3 regions of the Streptomyces sp. E-08 genome follow, and region 2 is predicted to be linked to each of the others. Evidence: riboswitches for the same ligand, from Rfam matches in the RefSeq annotation. Region 2 holds a riboswitch; each other region holds the start of a gene.
What was found. A riboswitch is a leader RNA that binds a small molecule or an ion and turns the genes downstream of it on or off. The one in region 2 is predicted to bind cyclic di-AMP.

Region 1 (5,470 bases), 2.5 Mb from region 2:
CGCCGCGATCCTGCTGCTGTTCCTCTTCCGCAGGAGGGACTTCGGCGGTCTCGTCGACGGGGTCGTGGTCGCCGGTTTCACCGCGACCGGCTTCGCGTTCACCGAGAACATCCTCTATCTCGGCAACGCCTTCGGCGAGGACCAGGAGTTCGGCTCCTCGGGTCTCGGCTCGGTGACCGCGGCGACCTTCTTCGTCCGGGGCGTGATGTCGCCGTTCGCGCATCCGCTGTTCACCGTGCTCACCGGCATCGGCTTCGGTCTCGCCGCCCTCGCGCCGCGCGGGAAGCGGCTGCGCCGTGTGCTGCTGCCGATCGCCGGGCTGCTGCTCGCGATGGGACTGCACGCCGCGTGGAACGGCTCGGCCACCTTCGGCGGCCCGCTGGCCTTCTACGCGGTGTACGGGGCGCTCATGGTCCCGGCGTTCGGCCTGCTGACCTGGCTGGCGGTCTGGAGCCGGCAGCGCGAGCTGCGCACGATATCCGGCGAGCTCCCGGCGTACGCGGCGGCCGGCTGGCTCGCCCCGACCGAGCCGCTCGCGCTGTCGTCGATGCGCGCCCGGCAGCTGGCCCGCTCGTTCGCCGCCCGGACGTACGGCCCGCCGGCCGCGCGGGCGGTCGGCGAGTACGAGTCCTTCGCGACGACCCTCGCGTTCCTGCGGGACCGGGCCCGCCGCGGCACGGCGGGGCCCGACTTCCCGGCCCGGGAGCAGGAGCTGCTGCACCACCTGTGGCAGCGGCGCGCGGTCGCGTCGCCGGCCCTCACGTACGCGGCGCGGGCCACGGGCCGGGCCTGGGCGCCGCCGCAGTACCTGGACTACGACGGCTACAACCCGTACCGCAGTTAGAGGGCCGACGCCTCGTTCAGGAGCGTCAGCTCGGTCTCGGTGAGGGTGAGGCCGGCGGCCGCGACCAGGGCCGGGAGCTGTTCGACCGTGCGGGCCGAGGCGATCGGCGCGGCCACGGTCGGCCGGGCGGCGAGCCAGGCGAGGGCGACGGTGGCGAGCTCCGCCCCGTGCGCCTCGGCGACGGTGTCGAGGGCGGAGAGCACGGCCCGGCCGCGCTCGGTGTCCAGGTGTCCGGCGGCGCCGGAGGCGCGGACGCTGTCGACGGTGGCTCCGGGGCGGTACTTGCCGGTGAGGAAGCCGGCCGCGAGCCCGTAGTACGGGACGGCGGAGAGCCCGGCCCGCTCGACGGTCTCCAGGAGCGGGCCCTCGTAGGTGTCGCGGGAGACCAGGTTGTAGTGCGGCTGGAGGGCGACGTACCGGGCGAGGCCCTCGGCCTCGGCGAAGTCGAGGGAGGCGCGGAGCCGCTCCGGGGAGATGTTGGAGGCGGCGACGGCGCGCACCTTGCCGTCCTTCACCAGCTGGTCGAGGGCCGTGACGATCTCCTCGACGGGGACGGACTCGTCGTCGAAGTGCGTGTAGTACAGGTCGATGTGGTCGGTGCCGAGGCGGCGGAGGGACTCCTCCGCGGCCGCCTTGATGGTGGTGGCGGACAGGCCCTTGAAGTGGGGGTGGGCGCCGACCTTGGTGGCGACGACGATGTCGGAGCGGTTGCCCCGGGAGGCGAGCCAGCGGCCGATGACGGTCTCGGACTCGCCGCCCTCGTTGCCCTCGGCCCAGGCGGAGTAGACGTCGGCGGAGTCGACGAAGTTGCCGCCCGCGGCGGCGTAGGCGTCGAGGACGGCGAAGGACTGGGCCTCGTCGGCGGTCCAGCCGAAGACGTTGCCGCCCAGGGCCACGGGAAAGACGTGCAGGTCGGAGCTGCCCAGCGGGCGGAGAGTGGTCATGTGTGGGTCAACCGCTCCCGCCGCCGGGACTATTCCGGGTCCGCTCAGAGGCTGAGGCCCTTGGAGCGGAGCCAGGCCGCCGGGTCGATGCCGTCGCCGCCGGGCGTGTGGACCTCCATGTGGAGGTGGGCGCCGGTGACGTTGCCGGTGGCGCCGACGCGGCCGATGGTCTCGCCGGTGCCGACGGTCTGGCCCGCGCCGACCGTCATGGACGAGAGGTGGCAGTACCAGACCTCGGTGCCGTCCTCCAGCTCCAGGACGATCCGGTAGCCGTAGGAGCCGGACCAGCCCGCCGACTTGACGGTCGCGCCGTGGACGGCCTTGAGCGGGGTGCCCGTGGGGGCGGCGAAGTCGAGGCCGGTGTGGTAGCCGGAGGACCACATCGAGCCGGACTGCATGTAGGTGGCGGTGAGGGTGTACGAGGAGACGGGGAGGGAGTAGCTCGCGGCGAGCTTGGCGAGGCGCTCGGCCTCGGCCTTCGCCTTGGCCTCCGCTTCCGCCTTCGCCTTGGCTTCCGCCTCGGCCTTCGCCTTGGCCTCGGCGGCGGCCTTCTCCGCGGCGGCCTCCTTGGCCTCGGCCTCGGCGGCGGCCTTCTCGGCCGCTGCCTTCTCCACGGCGGCCTTGTCGGCGGCGTCGGCGGAGGCCTGCTGCTGCTCGGCCTGCTGGAGGATGCGGGCGCGCAGGGCCTCGCCCGCCGCGGGGGCGGTGGTGGCGGCCTGCTCGGCCTGCCCGGTGCTCTCGTCGCCCACGGTGGTGTAGGTGGCGGCGGTGAGCGGGTTCGGGTTGGCGCGGGCCGCGCTGACGACCTCGCTGTGCTGCTCGGGGAGGAGGTCGCCGACGCCGGGGATGTCGTGGGCGTCCGGCAGGTCCAGGTCCGGGAGGTCGGGCAGCGATATGGCCACCGGGGGCTTGTCCTGCGCGGTGGCGAGGCCGCCCGCGCCGACGGCCGCGATCACGCCGACGCCGAGGACGGTGGAGGAGCGTGCGAAGTTGGAGCGCTGCTTGACGACCCGGTGCCGGCCGCCGGAGCGGAGGGAGCCCTCGGTGGGGTTCCACTCGGTGTCCGGGGCGGAGGGAGCCGCACCGCCGCCGAAGGCATCGAAGGGGGCTTCGGGTGCGGGGGTGTTGGACGCCACGTGAGGGGCGCTCCTTTCCTTCCTTCTCGCCTACCGGGTTAGCTGACGGGTTCGGAGCAGGAAGGTCTCCTACGGGCTCGACCGCACGGGTGCGTGGTCCGCACGGGTGCGAAGGGGCCCGATTCACCCCAAGTGGTGGTTCCCCGGTTCCTTTTCAGGATTCGGCGCGTGCGCACGGTGCCGCCTCTTGCGACGGCTGGGACGACCGCGCTGCGTTATCGAACGTTAATAGACAGGGGGTCCCGATTCCAAGCCGTCCCCCTTGATCATTCATTGAATTGAGGGGTAATGGTCCGACTTGACCCCCCTTCAGAACACGCCGCCCAAACCCTCGCGATCTGACGTTATGTCAATTGTTATCGCAGCGGCACCCCTCGACTACGCCTGGTGACCGGGGTCCTCCGGCGGCACCACCGGCATCGTCCGGCGCCGCTCCGGCTGCCCCGTCGCCGGGCGGCTCACCGCCAGCAGCGCCATGTCGTCCGTCGATCCGCCGCCCGTGTGGAGCCGTACGTCGTCCACGAGCGCGTCGAGCAGCTCCTCGGGCCCCGGGAAGATCCGTCCGGCGAGCCGCGCCGCCGGATCGTAGAAGACGCCCTGCCCGTTCCGCGCCTCCGAGAGGCCGTCCGTGTAGAAGAGCAGCGTCGCGCCCGGCGGGAACGGCCGCGCCTCCGCCCGGTCCGGCCACGCCGCCAGCTCCCCCATGCCGAGCGGCAGCGCCGCCTCGCCCGGCTCCATTACGTCCAGCCGCCCGTCCGCGTACAGCATCAGCGGCGGCGGGTGGCCGCGGTTGACGACCCGTACGAAACCGTCGAAGGTCCCGCTCCCGTCGGCCCGCTGGATCTCGGCCAGGACGGCGGTGGTGAACCCCTCGAAGGCGTCGAGCCCGTCCCTGCGGGTGCCCTCCCTGGCCAGCGCCCGTTCGAGGCGCTGCGCCACGCCCTCCAGGGTCCGCTCCTGCTCGGCCGCCTCCCGGAAGGCGCCGATGACGACGGTGACGGCCTCGACCGCGTCCATCCCCTTGCCCCGGACGTCCCCCACCACGAGCCGCACCCCGTGCGGGGTGTCCTGGACGGCGAACAGGTCACCGCCGATGAACGCGTCGGCCTGCGCCGCCTCGTACCGCGCCGCGCACTGCAGCCCGCCGATCCGCTCGGCGGGCGTCGGCAGCACCGCCTTCTGCGCGGTCTCCGCGATGACCCGCGCCGAGGCGAGCCGCTCGCCGCTGCGGCGCACGACCCGGTTGATGAGGACGGCGAGCGCGGAGACGGTGAGGACGGTCAGGGTCTCGGTGAGGGCGGCGACCTCGTCGACGGTGCCGTTGTAGGCGTGCAGCCCGACGGAGGCGAGGACCGCGGCGACCCCGGTGAGCAGGGTCGTCAGCGTGGAGAAGAAGGGCGCGGCGATCAGCGGGGCGGCGGAGAAGAGCGGCGACGCCGTGTACTCGGGGGGCGTCGCCACGTCGTAGGCGACACCGCCCACGATGATCAGCGGGGGCAGCGCGCGGATGAACCGACGGGCGCCGCCGTACTCGGCGCGGCCCTCGCCGCCCCGCCGCCCGCCGCCCGCCGCTCCTAGGGGGTGCCCCACCTGTGCTCTCCTGCCCGGTCCGACCGGCCGCGGTCCGCACCGCGCCCTCCCAGGGTGGCCGCCGCCGCGAGGGGCGGCGACTCCCACGGGGCCGAGTGGCGTACGGGTCAGCCGGCCGCCAGCCGGCCGCCCCGGGCGAGCAGCGCCATCGCCGCCGCGCAGGTCAGGCCCACCGCGCACAGCACGAGCCACGGCGTCGCCGACCAGCCGGTGACGTCGAGGAGCGCGCCCGTCCCCAGGTTCCCGAGGGTGATCCCGACCCCGCAGACCGTGTTGTAGAGCCCGTAGTGGGTGGCGACCCAGCGCCCCCGGGACAGCGCGACGACGGTGTCCATCTCGTACGGGTAGAGCACGGCGTTCGCGACGGACAGCACGGCCGCGCACAGCAGCAGTCCGGCCAGGCCGCGCCCCAGGACCGCCGGAACCAGGAACGCCCCGCCCATCAGGGCCAGCCCGAGGACGAGACACCGCTCCCGGCTGAGGCGGCGCCGGCACCAGGCCGTGATCCGCAGCTGCCCGGCGAGCGCGACGAGCGCCGAGACGACGAACAGCGCGGTCGTCGCCGCCGTGCCGCCCGCCGCGAGCGGCAGCGCCAGATAGACCTGGAAGGACAGCACGTACGAGCCGGTCATGGCCAGCGAGAAGAGCCAGAAGGTCCGGTGCGCGAGGACCGTGCGGAACTGCCCCCGCCGCTCCCGCGGCGCCTCCGCGACCCGTACGGGCAGATGCCGGAGCTGTACGAGGGTCAGGCCGGCGAACAGCACCGCCGCGACCGCGCACGTCAGCCGGAACGACACCCCCGTCAGGGCCACCCCGACGAGCGGCCCGAGCAGGATCCCCGCCTGGTAGTACGTGTTGAACAGCGCGAAGGCCTCCACGCGCCGCTCCTCCCCCGCCTCGGCCGCGAGACAGGCCCGCACGGCGGGATTGAAGAGCGCCCCCGCGAGGCCCGTCGC
Region 2 (5,470 bases):
GCGCGCAGGGCGACGCGGGTGTGGCCCTCGGCCGAGAGGTGCAGCCGGTCGTCGTCCCAGGCCCGCCGGTCCTGGACGGACTTCAGCGACCACAGGTCGAGGACCGGGCAGTCGTAGCGGTCCGCGATGGCCCGGACGTGGCCGTTGTAGGTGGCGATCTTGCCGCGCAGGTGCTTGAGGAGGGTCACGCCGCGGGTGTCGAAGCCGGTGGTCACCATGACCGTGCCGACGGCGGAGGTGAGGTCGGCGACGGCGCGCTCGAAGCGCTCGGCCACCTCGTCGGGGTCCGTTCCGGGGCGGATGATGTCGTTGCCGCCCGCGCAGAAGGTCACCAGGTCGGGGGCGAGTTCCTTCGCCCGGGGAACCTGTTCCGCCACGATCTGGTCGAGGAGGCGCCCGCGTACGGCCAGGTTGGCGTAGCGGAAGTCGTCATGCTCCGGCAGCTCGTCGGCGAGCAGCACCGCGAAGCGGTCCGCCCAGCCGACGTACGTCCCGTCGGGCCCGGGGTCTCCGACGCCTTCGGTGAAGCTGTCACCGATCGCCGCGTACGACCCGAATGCGTTCTTGTCTGTTGATCTCGAATCGTCTGCCACGGGAGCACATCCTTCCCCTTCGGCTGTGACCTACGCGACCGTAAGGAGGGGTTGACGCCGGGTGACATATGCCACCGATAAAGATTCCACCAAGCCGGAATACGCCGGAGGCCCGGCACGTATGTGCCGGGCCCCGGGTGCTGAAGCGGCGTCAGATGCTCACGCCGTGCTGGCGCAGGGCGGCCAGCGGGTCGATGTCGGAGCCGTACTCCGGGCCGGTCCGCATCTCGAAGTGCAGGTGCGGGCCGGTGACGTTGCCGGTCGCGCCGGAGAGGCCGATCTGCTGGCCGCCGGTGACGGTCTGGCCGGCGGAGACGGAGATCGAGGACAGGTGGGCGTACTGCGAGAAGGTGCCGTCGGCGTGCTGGATGACGACCTGGTTGCCGTACGCACCGCCGTCACCGGCGGAGTAGACGGTGCCGGGGCCGACCGCGACGACGGTGGTGCCGGTCGAGGCGATGAAGTCGACACCGGTGTGGTAGCCGGAGGACCACATGGAGCCCGAGGCGCGGTACGGGGTGCCTATGCCGCCGCTGACCGGGGCGACCCAGCCGGAGGAGGAGGTCGTGCCGGCGGAGGAGGAAGAGGAGGAGGACGACGCCGGGGTGGAGGCGGCGGCGGTCTCGGCGGCGGGGGCCGAGGGGCGCTCGCTGCTCCGCGAGGCGCGCGAGGTGTCGCCGTTCTTGCCGGAGGCCTGCGCGCTCTTCTTGTGCGCGGCCTTCGGTGCGGCGGCCTTCGCGGTGCCCTTCGCGCCGAGGGTGAGCTTCATGCCGGGCAGGATCAGCGAGGGGTTCTCACCGACGACCTGACGGTTGTCCGCGTAGAGCTTCTGCCAGCCGCCGGCGAGGTGGTGTTCGGCGGCGATCTTCGACAGGTAGTCGCCGTGGACGACGGAGTACGTCCTCGGCGCGGCCTTCGCGGTGGCGGGCGCGGCCTTCACCTGGGCGACGGCGTGGGCGGGAGCGGCGACCGGGGCGGCCTTCTCGGCGGCGTGGGCGCCGGTGGCTCCGAGGAGCGGGAGGGCGACGACGGCGCCGCCGGTGCCGGCGGCGGCGATGCCGCGGGTCAGGCGGCTGGACTTGACGCGGCGGTGCTTACCCTTTGCGGGCATGGCGAATTCCTCTCCGGCGCCTACGAGGTGAGCTGTCGGGTTCGGACTGGAGATGTCCGGCCGCGTTCTCACGCGGCTTCACCCCGAGCCGTCCTTCTTCGAGGGATCGGCGTACTACCTGGGTCCCCCGCTCCTGCCGCGTACGGGTGAGTGCGGATTCCGGTCGGTGGCAGGATTCGGCGGTCCGTCCGGAGTGAGCGCGACGCTAGACGAGTGGGGTCGGGGCGAACAAGCCACGGTTTTCAAGTGCTCGGGGATTCCTCGATGTCCGGCCTGAATTCCGGTCACCCTCCGTGGATGACGGTCCCTCGATCTCCTTTTCCCGGGGGGAATTTGGAAAAGACGATCAGGCACGGTCCGTCACGGTTATGACGCTGCTCACGCGCCGATCCCCATCTCCCCTGCAACCGGGGCGGGTTATGCCGAACCCCTCAATACGGACAGATCACCCATTCCCGTCCGAGGGGGTGCGTGCCCGGGTCTCCGAACGAGATGATTGCCCCAGGAACCGATCTACAGAACAGGAGCAGCCGTGACGCAGCAGCTGCCGCAGGTCCCGCCCGCCGAAGCCGCCGAGCCCGAGCTCACGGAGGTCCGCAACTTCCGGGACGTGGCCGGCCTGCCGACGACGGACGGGCGCGCCGTCCGCCCCGGCCGCCTCTTCCGCAGCGGCCACCTCGCCCACGCGACGGAGGACGACGCCGCCTTCCTCGCCTCGCTCGGCCTGCACACGATCTTCGACTTCCGCAACGAGTCGGACCGGAAGGTCGAGGGCGCGGACGTCGAGCTGCCCGGCGTACGGAACGTGAACATACCGCTCAACGACCCGGCCGACGGCAAGGAGTTCTGGAAGCTGGTGCGTGACGGCGAGACCGACCAGCTCCGGGGGATCCTCGGCGACGGCAAGGCGGCCGCCCGGATGTCCCGTTCGTACCGGAAGATGATCGTCGAGCGGACCTCGGAGCACAGCCGGATCCTGCACTCCATGGCCGAGGAGAGCGTCCCGGTCCTGATGCACTGCGCGGCCGGAAAGGACCGGGCCGGGCTCGCCATCGCGATCACCCTGCTCGCGGTCGGGGTCGAGCGGGAGGCGATCGAGGCCGACTACGTGAAGTCGAACGACCCGCACCGCCGCTACAAGGTGCGCCGCAGCTCCACCGCCCCGGACGCGATGTCGCCCGAGGTGATGGAGCTGCTGAGCCCGCTCTTCGACGCGCGGGTGGAGTATCTGCGGGCCGCCTTCGAGACGATCGAGGCGACCTGGGGCTCGGTGGACGCCTACCTCACCGAGGGCCTGAAGCTGGCCCCGGAGACCCGCGAGCGGCTGCGGGAGCGCCTGCTCACGGAGGCGTAGCCCCGGCTACTGGTTCTGCCCGCCCAGCGTGAAGAGCAGGTAGAGGAAGCCGGCGAAGAGGTGGCCGGCGATCAGATAGGCGAAGAGGCGGAGCACGAGCCCCTTGGGGAACTTGCCCTCACCGCGCTCCTCGCCGGTGACAGGTGCGGACTTCTGGGACATGTCGGGCCTTTCCTGAAGAATCGTCACGAAATGTCAGCGCCTGTGCGGGGTCCCGTCGCCGAGGCACAGCTCGGCGGCGGGGCTCTGCATCAGGGTATGGACGAAGAGCAGCTCGGCTCCGCCGGGCGTGGCGGCGCCGATCCGGTGCGGGGTCAGCGAGTCGAAGTGCGCGCTGTCCCCGGGATCGAGGACGTGGACGGCCTCGCCGAGCGCGAGCCGCACCCGGCCCTCCAGGACGTGGATCCACTCCTCGCCCGGATGGACGCGCACGATGTCGCCCCGGGTGGCGTACGGCACGTGGACCCGCAGGCACTGGAGCGCGCGGCCGGCTCCGCCCGCCTGGCGGTAGATCCAGCCGTCGGCCTCGACGGGTTCGGAGCGGCCGGCCCGGACGACGGGGTCGCGCTCGGGCGGCGCCTCTCCCAGGAGCTCGGAGACCGTCGTACCGTAGATGCGGGACAGGGCGAGCAGCATCGGGAGCGAGGGCTGCCGGTTCCCGGTCTCCAGGCGCGAGAGGTGGGCCGGCGAGAGGCCGGCCCGCTGGGCGGCGGCCTCCAGGGTGAGTCCCCGACGGCGGCGCAGGGCCCGCAGCTGCGGGGCGACGTCGGGCAGGACGCCGGGGGTGGCGGGGTCCGGGTAGGTCTCCCCGGGGACGTGGTCCATGCGTCCATTCCGCCAGGTTCGTGCCTCTGAGGCAAGTTTCTTGCCTCAGAGGCAAAACCCGGACGGGATCCGCGTCGAGATCCGGTCAGCGCTGCGCGACCGCCTGCTTGACCAGCGTCTTCCCGAAGTCCCACATCAGTCCGCCGCCGCCGTGGGCCTCGTCCATGACCGCGGTGAAGGCCGTGACGAACCGGTCCACGTCCGCCTCGTCGATGATCAGCGGCGGGATCAGCTTGATCACCTCCAGGTGGTCCCCGGACACCTGGGTGAGGATCCGGTGCCGCTGGAGCAGCGGGACGACGACCATCTGGGCGAAGAGGCCCTTGCGGGCCGCCTGGAGCATCGTCCAGCGCCCGCGCAGCCCGAGCGAGGACGGTCGCCCGAACTCGATCCCGATCATCAGGCCGCGCCCGCGGATCTCGTGCAGCAGCTCGTACCGGGGCACGAGCTCCTTCAGGCGGCCCGAGAGCAGGTCGCCGATCCGGCGGGCGTGGGCGACGGTGTCCTCGTCCTCCATGACCGACAGGACGGCGAGCCCGGCGGCCATGGCCTGCGCGTTCGATCCGAAGCTCGCCGAGTGGACCAGGACCCGGTCCATCGACGAGTACACCTTCTTGAAGATCCAGTCCTTGCCGAGGGTGGCGCCGACCGGCACGTAGCCGCCGGAGAGCGCCTTGGCGACGCAGACCAGGTCCGGCTCGACGCCCTCCTCGTGCTGGTAGGCGTAGAAGTCGCCGGTCCTGCCGAGGCCCGTCTGCACCTCGTCCGCGATGAGCAGCGCACCGTGCCGGTGCAGCAGCTCCTGGGCGCCCCGGAGGAAGCCCGGTGGCGCCTCGTGGACGCCCTTGCCCTGGATGGGCTCGACGACGAAGGCGGCCACGTCGCCCCTGCGCAGCTCCCGCTCCAGGGCACCGAGGTCGCCCAGCGCGATCGCGGTGTCCGGCAGGAGCGGGTCGAAGCCCTCACGGAAGCCCTGCTCGCCGTTGACGGAGAGGGAGCCGGTGGTGAGCCCGTGGAAGGCGTGGTGGCAGTAGAGGACCCTCGGCCGCCCGGTGGCGTACCGGGCGAACTTGAGGGCGGTCTCCACGGCCTCGGTGCCGCTGTTGCCGAAGAAGACCCGGTCGAGGTGCGGGCTGTGGGCGAGCAGCCTCTCGGCGAGGAGCCCCGGCAGCGGCTGGCAGTCGAAGCGGGTGAGGTCGGCGAGCTGGGCGTCCAGGACGTCGTGGAGGGCCTTGCGGACGACGGGGTGGTGCCGTCCGAGGCCCATCACGCCGAAGCCGGCGAGCATGTCGAGGTGGTCGACGCCGTCGGCGTCCCAGAAGTGGGCGCCCTCGGCCCTCTCGTAGACCTTGTCGAAGCCGATGGTGTGCAGCATGCGGGGCAGCTGGTGGTTGAGGTACCTGGCGTGCAGCTCGTACCGCTCCGCGCCGCGCTCGGAGAGCAGCGCCCGCAGGTCGAACCCGCCGGTCATGACGTGCTGTTCCCGGAGACCGTCTCCCGGATCGCGCGCAGGGACTCCTTGAGGGATCCCATGGTGGCGAGGACGGCGGTGGGCTCGTAGCCGCAGTGCGCCATGCAGTTGGCGCA
Region 3 (5,470 bases), 1.2 Mb from region 2:
CGGGCGAGGTCGTCGGCCTGAACGGGGGCACGACGACGACGGAGGTCGCACGGGCCCTCGCGCTGCGCTTCGCGAGCGGCCGGGCCGAGGCCCCGGGAGCGACGTCGGCCGGGCCCGCGCTGACCGTGGTCACCAACGCGCTGAACATCGCGGGCGAGCTCGCGGTGCGTCCGCAGATCAAGATCGTCACCACGGGCGGTGTCGCCCGCCCCCAGACCTACGAGCTGGTGGGGCCGCTGACGGTCGGCGTGCTCAACGAGGTCGTGCTCGACGTGGTGGTGCTCGGGGTCGACGGGGTCGACGCCGAGCTCGGCGTGATGGCCCACCAGGAGGACGAGGCGAGCATCAGCCGTCTCTTCGCGGAGCGGGCGAGCAGGGTGGTCGTGGTGACCGACTCCTCGAAGATGGGCCGCCGGGCGTTCGCGCGGATCTGCGGCCTGGACCAGATCGACCTGCTGGTGACCGACACGGGCATCACCTCCGAGACGGTGGCTCGGCTCACGGAAGCGGGAGTGAAGGTCCTCACCGTCTGACGTACCGTCCGACGCGCCGCCCGAACTGCTACCTGACCCATTGGTCTGAAGTCGGACCAATCGGTGAGCCCCCACCTCAAGGACTTCGCGTGTTCACACAGTAATTACCGCACGGCTGTATACCTTTAGGCTCCCCTCCCCCATCATGTCTCCGACGTGCCGCTGGGGCACACCGTGACAGGAGAGGCGGGGCATGATTCCCATCAGCCGCAGGGGTTTCGTCGGGATCGGCGCGGGGCTCATGGCGGGGGCAGCGCTGCCGCCGGTCCAGGCGTCGGCCGCCGCGAGCACCGCGACCGGCACCCTCACGGACGTCAAGCACGTGGTGATCCTCATGCAGGAGAACCGCAGCTTCGACCACTACTTCGGCACCCTGCGCGGTGTCCGGGGCTTCGGCGACCGCGCCGCCGGCAACCTGCCCGGCGGCTGGGGCATGTTCAACCAGCCCAACTGGGGCGGACGCCAGTACCCCTGGAAGCTCAGCGACACCCCGGCCGCCGGCGGCGTCGACGGCGAGACCCTCGCCCAGTGCAACGGCGACCTGCCGCACAGCTGGACCTCGCAGCACGCCGCCTGGAACAAGGGGCGCCTCGACAACTGGGTCACGGGCGTGGGCAACACCCGGTCCCTCGGCCACCTCGACCGCGGCGACATCCCCTTCCACCACGCGCTCGCCGACCAGTACACCATCTGCGACGCGTACTTCTGCTCGACGCTGAGCGCCACGGGCCCCAACCGCACGTTCCTGTGGAGCGGGAAGATCGACGGCTCCAGCAAGGACGGCGGCGACGAGTCGGGCCTCACCTGGGAGACGTACGCCGAGGCGCTCCAGCGCGCCGGGGTGAGCTGGAAGGTCTACCAGAACGCCCAGGACAACTACGGCGACAACGGCCTCGCGTACTTCAAGAAGTTCACCGACGCGCGGCCCGGGGACCCGCTGTACGACCGGGGCATGGGCTCGGTCCCGAAGGTGACCGGCTCGACGCCGGACGACATCGCCGCGGCGATCCGCGCCGACGTCGTCGCGGGCACCCTGCCGCAGGTGTCGTGGGTCGTCGCGAACGAGGCCTTCTCGGAGCACCCGTACGCCCCGCCGGGGGACGGCGCCCACTTCGTCGACCTCGTCTACCGCGCGCTGGCCGCGAACCCCGAGGTGTTCGACTCCACGGTGCTCTTCCTCAACTACGACGAGAACGACGGCTTCTTCGACCACGTGCCGCCGCCGGTCGCCCCTCCGGGCACCGCGGGCGAGTACCTGGACGGCGTCCCGATCGGCCTGGGCTTCCGCGTCCCGATGCTTGTCATGTCCCCGTGGACGCGCGGTGGCTGGGTGAGCTCCGAGGTCTTCGACCACACGTCGGTGCTGCGCTTCATGGAGACCTGGACGGCGGCGCTCGGCACCCCGGCCACCTGTCCGAACATCAGCGCCTGGCGCCGGAAGGTCACGGGCGATCTGACCGGCGTCTTCGACTTCGCCCACCCGGTGTACGGAGTGCCCGCGGACCTCCCCTCCACGGCGAAGGTCATCGGGCAGGCCACCTGCGGCCCGCTGCCGAACCCGGCCCCGCAGAACAACGCACTGCCCGCGCAGGAGCCCGGCACCCGTCCGGCACGCGCCCTGCCGTACCAGGCGAACGGCAACCTCGACCGCTTCGAGTTCGGCGCCGCGGGCAAGATCCTGGCCTGGTTCTCGATGACCAACCAGGGCGCGGAGGCCAAGCGGTCGGCGCACTTCTCGATCCATCCGCACCAGTACCGGGACACCGCCGCCTGGCAGTACACCGTCGACCCCGGCGACACGGCCACGGACTTCTTCAACATCGGCCTGGGGTCGGGTTCGGGGAAGTACGACATCTCGATGATGGGCCCCAACCGCTTCCTGCGCCGGTTCATCGGGGACGCCTCCAAGGCGGGCAAGGCCGTCGAGGTGGCCGCACGGTTCGCACCCGAGTCGGGGACGGGCAAGACCGCGCTGTGGTTCAGGATGACCAACAGCTCGGCCGGCCCGGTCACCTTCACGATCCGCTCGAACGCCTACCGCTCGGACGGTCCGTGGACGTACACGGTGCCTGCGAACTCCAGCCGCGAGGACTTCTTCAACGCGGTGGCGTACAACGGCGGCTGGTACGACTTCACGGTCCTCGCCGACATCGACGGGACCTGGTCGCGCCGGTACACCGGCCACATCGAGACCGGCGCCCCGAGCGTCAGCGGCTGACCCCCTCCTCCCCCGCCTGCCGGGCGGCGGCCTCCGGTCGCCGCCCGGCAGGCGGGCACGGGGTCAGCGGCCCGCGTGCGCGGCGCGGCGGACCGTGGCGTCGAGGAGCGCCACCGCGTCGGCGGCCGTACGGCCGGGAGCCCGGTTCCACGGCCCGATCAGGCCGTGCCACCCGCGCGACCGGAGCTCGGTCATGATCCAGGCGGCCGCCTCGTTCATGGTGTCCGCGCCGCCGTAGCCGAGGCGGTGGGCGGCGAGGAGGGCGCCGCAGACGCAGCGCGCTCCGCGGACGTCACGCAGTCTGTAGGGGGCGTTCTGCCAACCCCACTCCGTCAGCACCAGGCGCGCGTACCCGAGGTGCACGGAGGGCCGCAGCCGGGCCTGGCCGATGCGGCGCCAGGAGTGCAGCCGGTCCGGGAGCACGGCCCCGAGCCGTCCCGGGAGCCGGCGCTCGCCGGGGAGCTCCGGCGGCAGGGCGGCCAGGGCGTCGGCCACGAGCCGGTCCACCGGCACGCTGAGCAGCTCCCGCCAGCCCTCCTCCGCCGGGGGCGGTTCCTCGGGGGCGGTCCAGTCCGTGACGATCCGCTGCCAGGTGGCGCTCTCGAAGAGGGCGGCCGCCTCGCGGTCGAGGCTGTCGGGGCTGAGGAGGGAGGCGGAAGGTGGCATGTTGCGGCTCCTGGGTCGGCTCCCTCCATCCTTCAAGAAGAATGTCTGTTTTGCGACTTTTGAACCCACCGGGAGAGTCGCCCGCCCGAACGCCCCGTCGCGGAGATTTCCGCCCTATTTACCCAGCACGGAATTAAAACCCATATTCGGACATTGTGCCCCGGGTGACGCGACTCACTCATCGAGCCCCGCCCCTTCCCGGCATCTCCGCCCACCCCGTACCGGGCAAGGAAGTTCAACGGTCCCGCGGCGGCATCGATCTTGAATTCCGCGAATTCGGTGATCCATTTCCCGATACCCGACATCCGCTCCCCTTGTTATCGATCGCATTACTGGCCTACGGTCACCTCCATTCGAGCGGAACGCCCAATCCTGCCGCCGCTCGGTAAAACTCCCTTTTCACCCGACGGCAGGAGCGGGGGACCCACGAATACGCCGGTCCGGAATCCGGAACGGCTCGGGGTGCAGCCGCGTGCGCGCGGCCGGACATCTCCCGTCCGAACCCGACAGCTCACCCCGCAGGCGCCGGAGAGGAAACCGTCATGCCTGCTCACGGTAAGCACCGCCGCCCCCGTCTCGGCCACGTCTCCCGCGGCCTCGCCCTGGTCGGCACCGGTGGCGTCGCCCTGACCCTGCCCCTCATCGCCCCGGCCGTCGCCGGTGCCGCGCCGCTGTCCGGCGCCCCGCAGATCGCCGTCCAGTCTCCCGCCGCTCCCGCCGCGACGATCGCCGTCAAGGCCCCCACGGCCCCGGCCGCCGCGCGTACGTACACCGTCGTGAGTGGTGACTCGCTTTCTCTGATCGCCCACAAGAAGGGAATTCAGGGCGGCTGGAAGAGCCTTTACCACGCCAACAAGAGCGTCGTGGGTGACAACCCGTCACTCATTCACCCCGGTCTTGAACTGACGATTCGTCGGGATTCCGTGAAGGCCGTCCCCGCCGAGGCCAAGGCGAAGAAGTCCGCCACGAACGAGCGGGCGAGCCGCTCCGAGCGCCGCGCTGCCGCCCCTGCCGTCGCCACCGGGACGGGCTCCTCGGCCGCCGCGGCCGCTCCGGCCGTCGCCGCCCCCTCCGCCGCCGTCAAGGCAGCCCCGATCGCGGCCACCAACTACGCCGACAACCTCGACGGCTGGATCCGTGAGTCGCTGGCCATCATGGGCCAGCGAAACATCCCCGGTTCCTACGACGGGATCTACCGCAACGTCATGCGCGAGTCCTCCGGCAACCCCCAGGCCATCAACCTCTGGGACTCCAACGCGGTCGCCGGCACCCCCTCGAAGGGCCTCCTCCAGGTCATCGAGCCGACCTTCCTGGCCTACCACGTGCCCGGCACGTCCATGGACCTGTTCGACCCGGTCGCCAACATCACCGCCGCCTGCAACTACGCGGCCGACCGCTACGGCTCCATCGACAACGTCAACTCGGCGTACTGATCCCCTGCCGCCGGAAGTGCCCGGCGAACCAGGAGGTGGCGAGGTCCGCCACCTCCTCCAGGGCGCCCGGCTCCTCGAAGAGGTGCCCGGCGCCCCCCACCACGGCGAGCCGGTTCTCACAGCGCAGCAGCTCCAGGGCCCGCCGGTTGAGGTCCAGGACCAGCGCGTCGGCACCGCCCACCACCAGGAGCGTCGGGGCGCGCACCCGGGCCAGGTGCTCGGCCGCCAGGTCCGGCCGGCCGCCGCGCGAGACGACGGCGCTCACCGGGGACGCGGGATCGCCCGCCGCCCACAGCGCGGCGGCGGCGCCCGTGCTCGCGCCGAAGTACCCGATCGGGAGCCCGGTGCTCTCGGGCCGCGCGGCCAGCCACTCCGTGGCCCCGGCGAGCCGCCCGGCGAGGAGCGGCGTGTCGAACACGTGCGCCCGGTCGGTCGCCTCCGCCTCGGTCAGCAGGTCGAAGAGCAGCGTCCCGAGACCCGCCCGGTTGAGCGCGGTGGCGACCGCCCGGTTCCGGGGGCTGTGCCGGCTGCTGCCGCTGCCGTGGGCGAACAGGACGATGCCGCCCGCGTCCTCGGGCACCGCGAGCCGCCCGCCGAGGGCGACGCCCCCGACCGGGATC

Region 1: linked by a shared signal. The riboswitch ahead of ACN9MM_RS20815 (M23 family metallopeptidase) and the one ahead of ACN9MM_RS32385 (M23 family metallopeptidase) in region 2 are both predicted to bind cyclic di-AMP.
Region 3: linked by a shared signal. The riboswitch ahead of ACN9MM_RS37475 (transglycosylase SLT domain-containing protein) and the one ahead of ACN9MM_RS32385 (M23 family metallopeptidase) in region 2 are both predicted to bind cyclic di-AMP.

What each region holds. Positions count from the first base shown of each region.
Region 1 is NZ_CP183971.1:4,520,203-4,525,672, reverse strand. It holds gene ACN9MM_RS20825 (PrsW family intramembrane metalloprotease) at 1-844, shown strand, start outside; gene ACN9MM_RS20820 (aldo/keto reductase) at 841-1,788, opposite strand; gene ACN9MM_RS20815 (M23 family metallopeptidase) at 1,833-2,924, opposite strand; cyclic di-AMP (ydaO/yuaA leader) riboswitch at 2,937-3,101, opposite strand; gene ACN9MM_RS20810 (PP2C family protein-serine/threonine phosphatase) at 3,303-4,514, opposite strand; gene ACN9MM_RS20805 (MFS transporter) at 4,622-5,470, opposite strand, start outside.
Region 2 is NZ_CP183971.1:7,029,643-7,035,112, reverse strand. It holds gene ACN9MM_RS32390 (SGNH/GDSL hydrolase family protein) at 1-593, opposite strand, end outside; gene ACN9MM_RS32385 (M23 family metallopeptidase) at 745-1,704, opposite strand; cyclic di-AMP (ydaO/yuaA leader) riboswitch at 1,707-1,863, opposite strand; gene ACN9MM_RS32380 (tyrosine-protein phosphatase) at 2,237-3,058, shown strand; gene ACN9MM_RS32375 (DUF6126 family protein) at 3,065-3,220, opposite strand; gene ACN9MM_RS32370 (helix-turn-helix domain-containing protein) at 3,254-3,883, opposite strand; gene ACN9MM_RS32365 (aspartate aminotransferase family protein) at 3,969-5,354, opposite strand; gene hpnH (adenosyl-hopene transferase HpnH) at 5,351-5,470, opposite strand, start outside.
Region 3 is NZ_CP183971.1:8,198,697-8,204,166, reverse strand. It holds gene ACN9MM_RS37490 (DeoR/GlpR family DNA-binding transcription regulator) at 1-533, shown strand, start outside; gene ACN9MM_RS37485 (phosphocholine-specific phospholipase C) at 727-2,751, shown strand; gene ACN9MM_RS37480 (DUF6197 family protein) at 2,815-3,417, opposite strand; cyclic di-AMP (ydaO/yuaA leader) riboswitch at 3,799-3,957, shown strand; gene ACN9MM_RS37475 (transglycosylase SLT domain-containing protein) at 3,960-4,850, shown strand; gene ACN9MM_RS37470 (phosphoribosyltransferase family protein) at 4,834-5,470, opposite strand, start outside.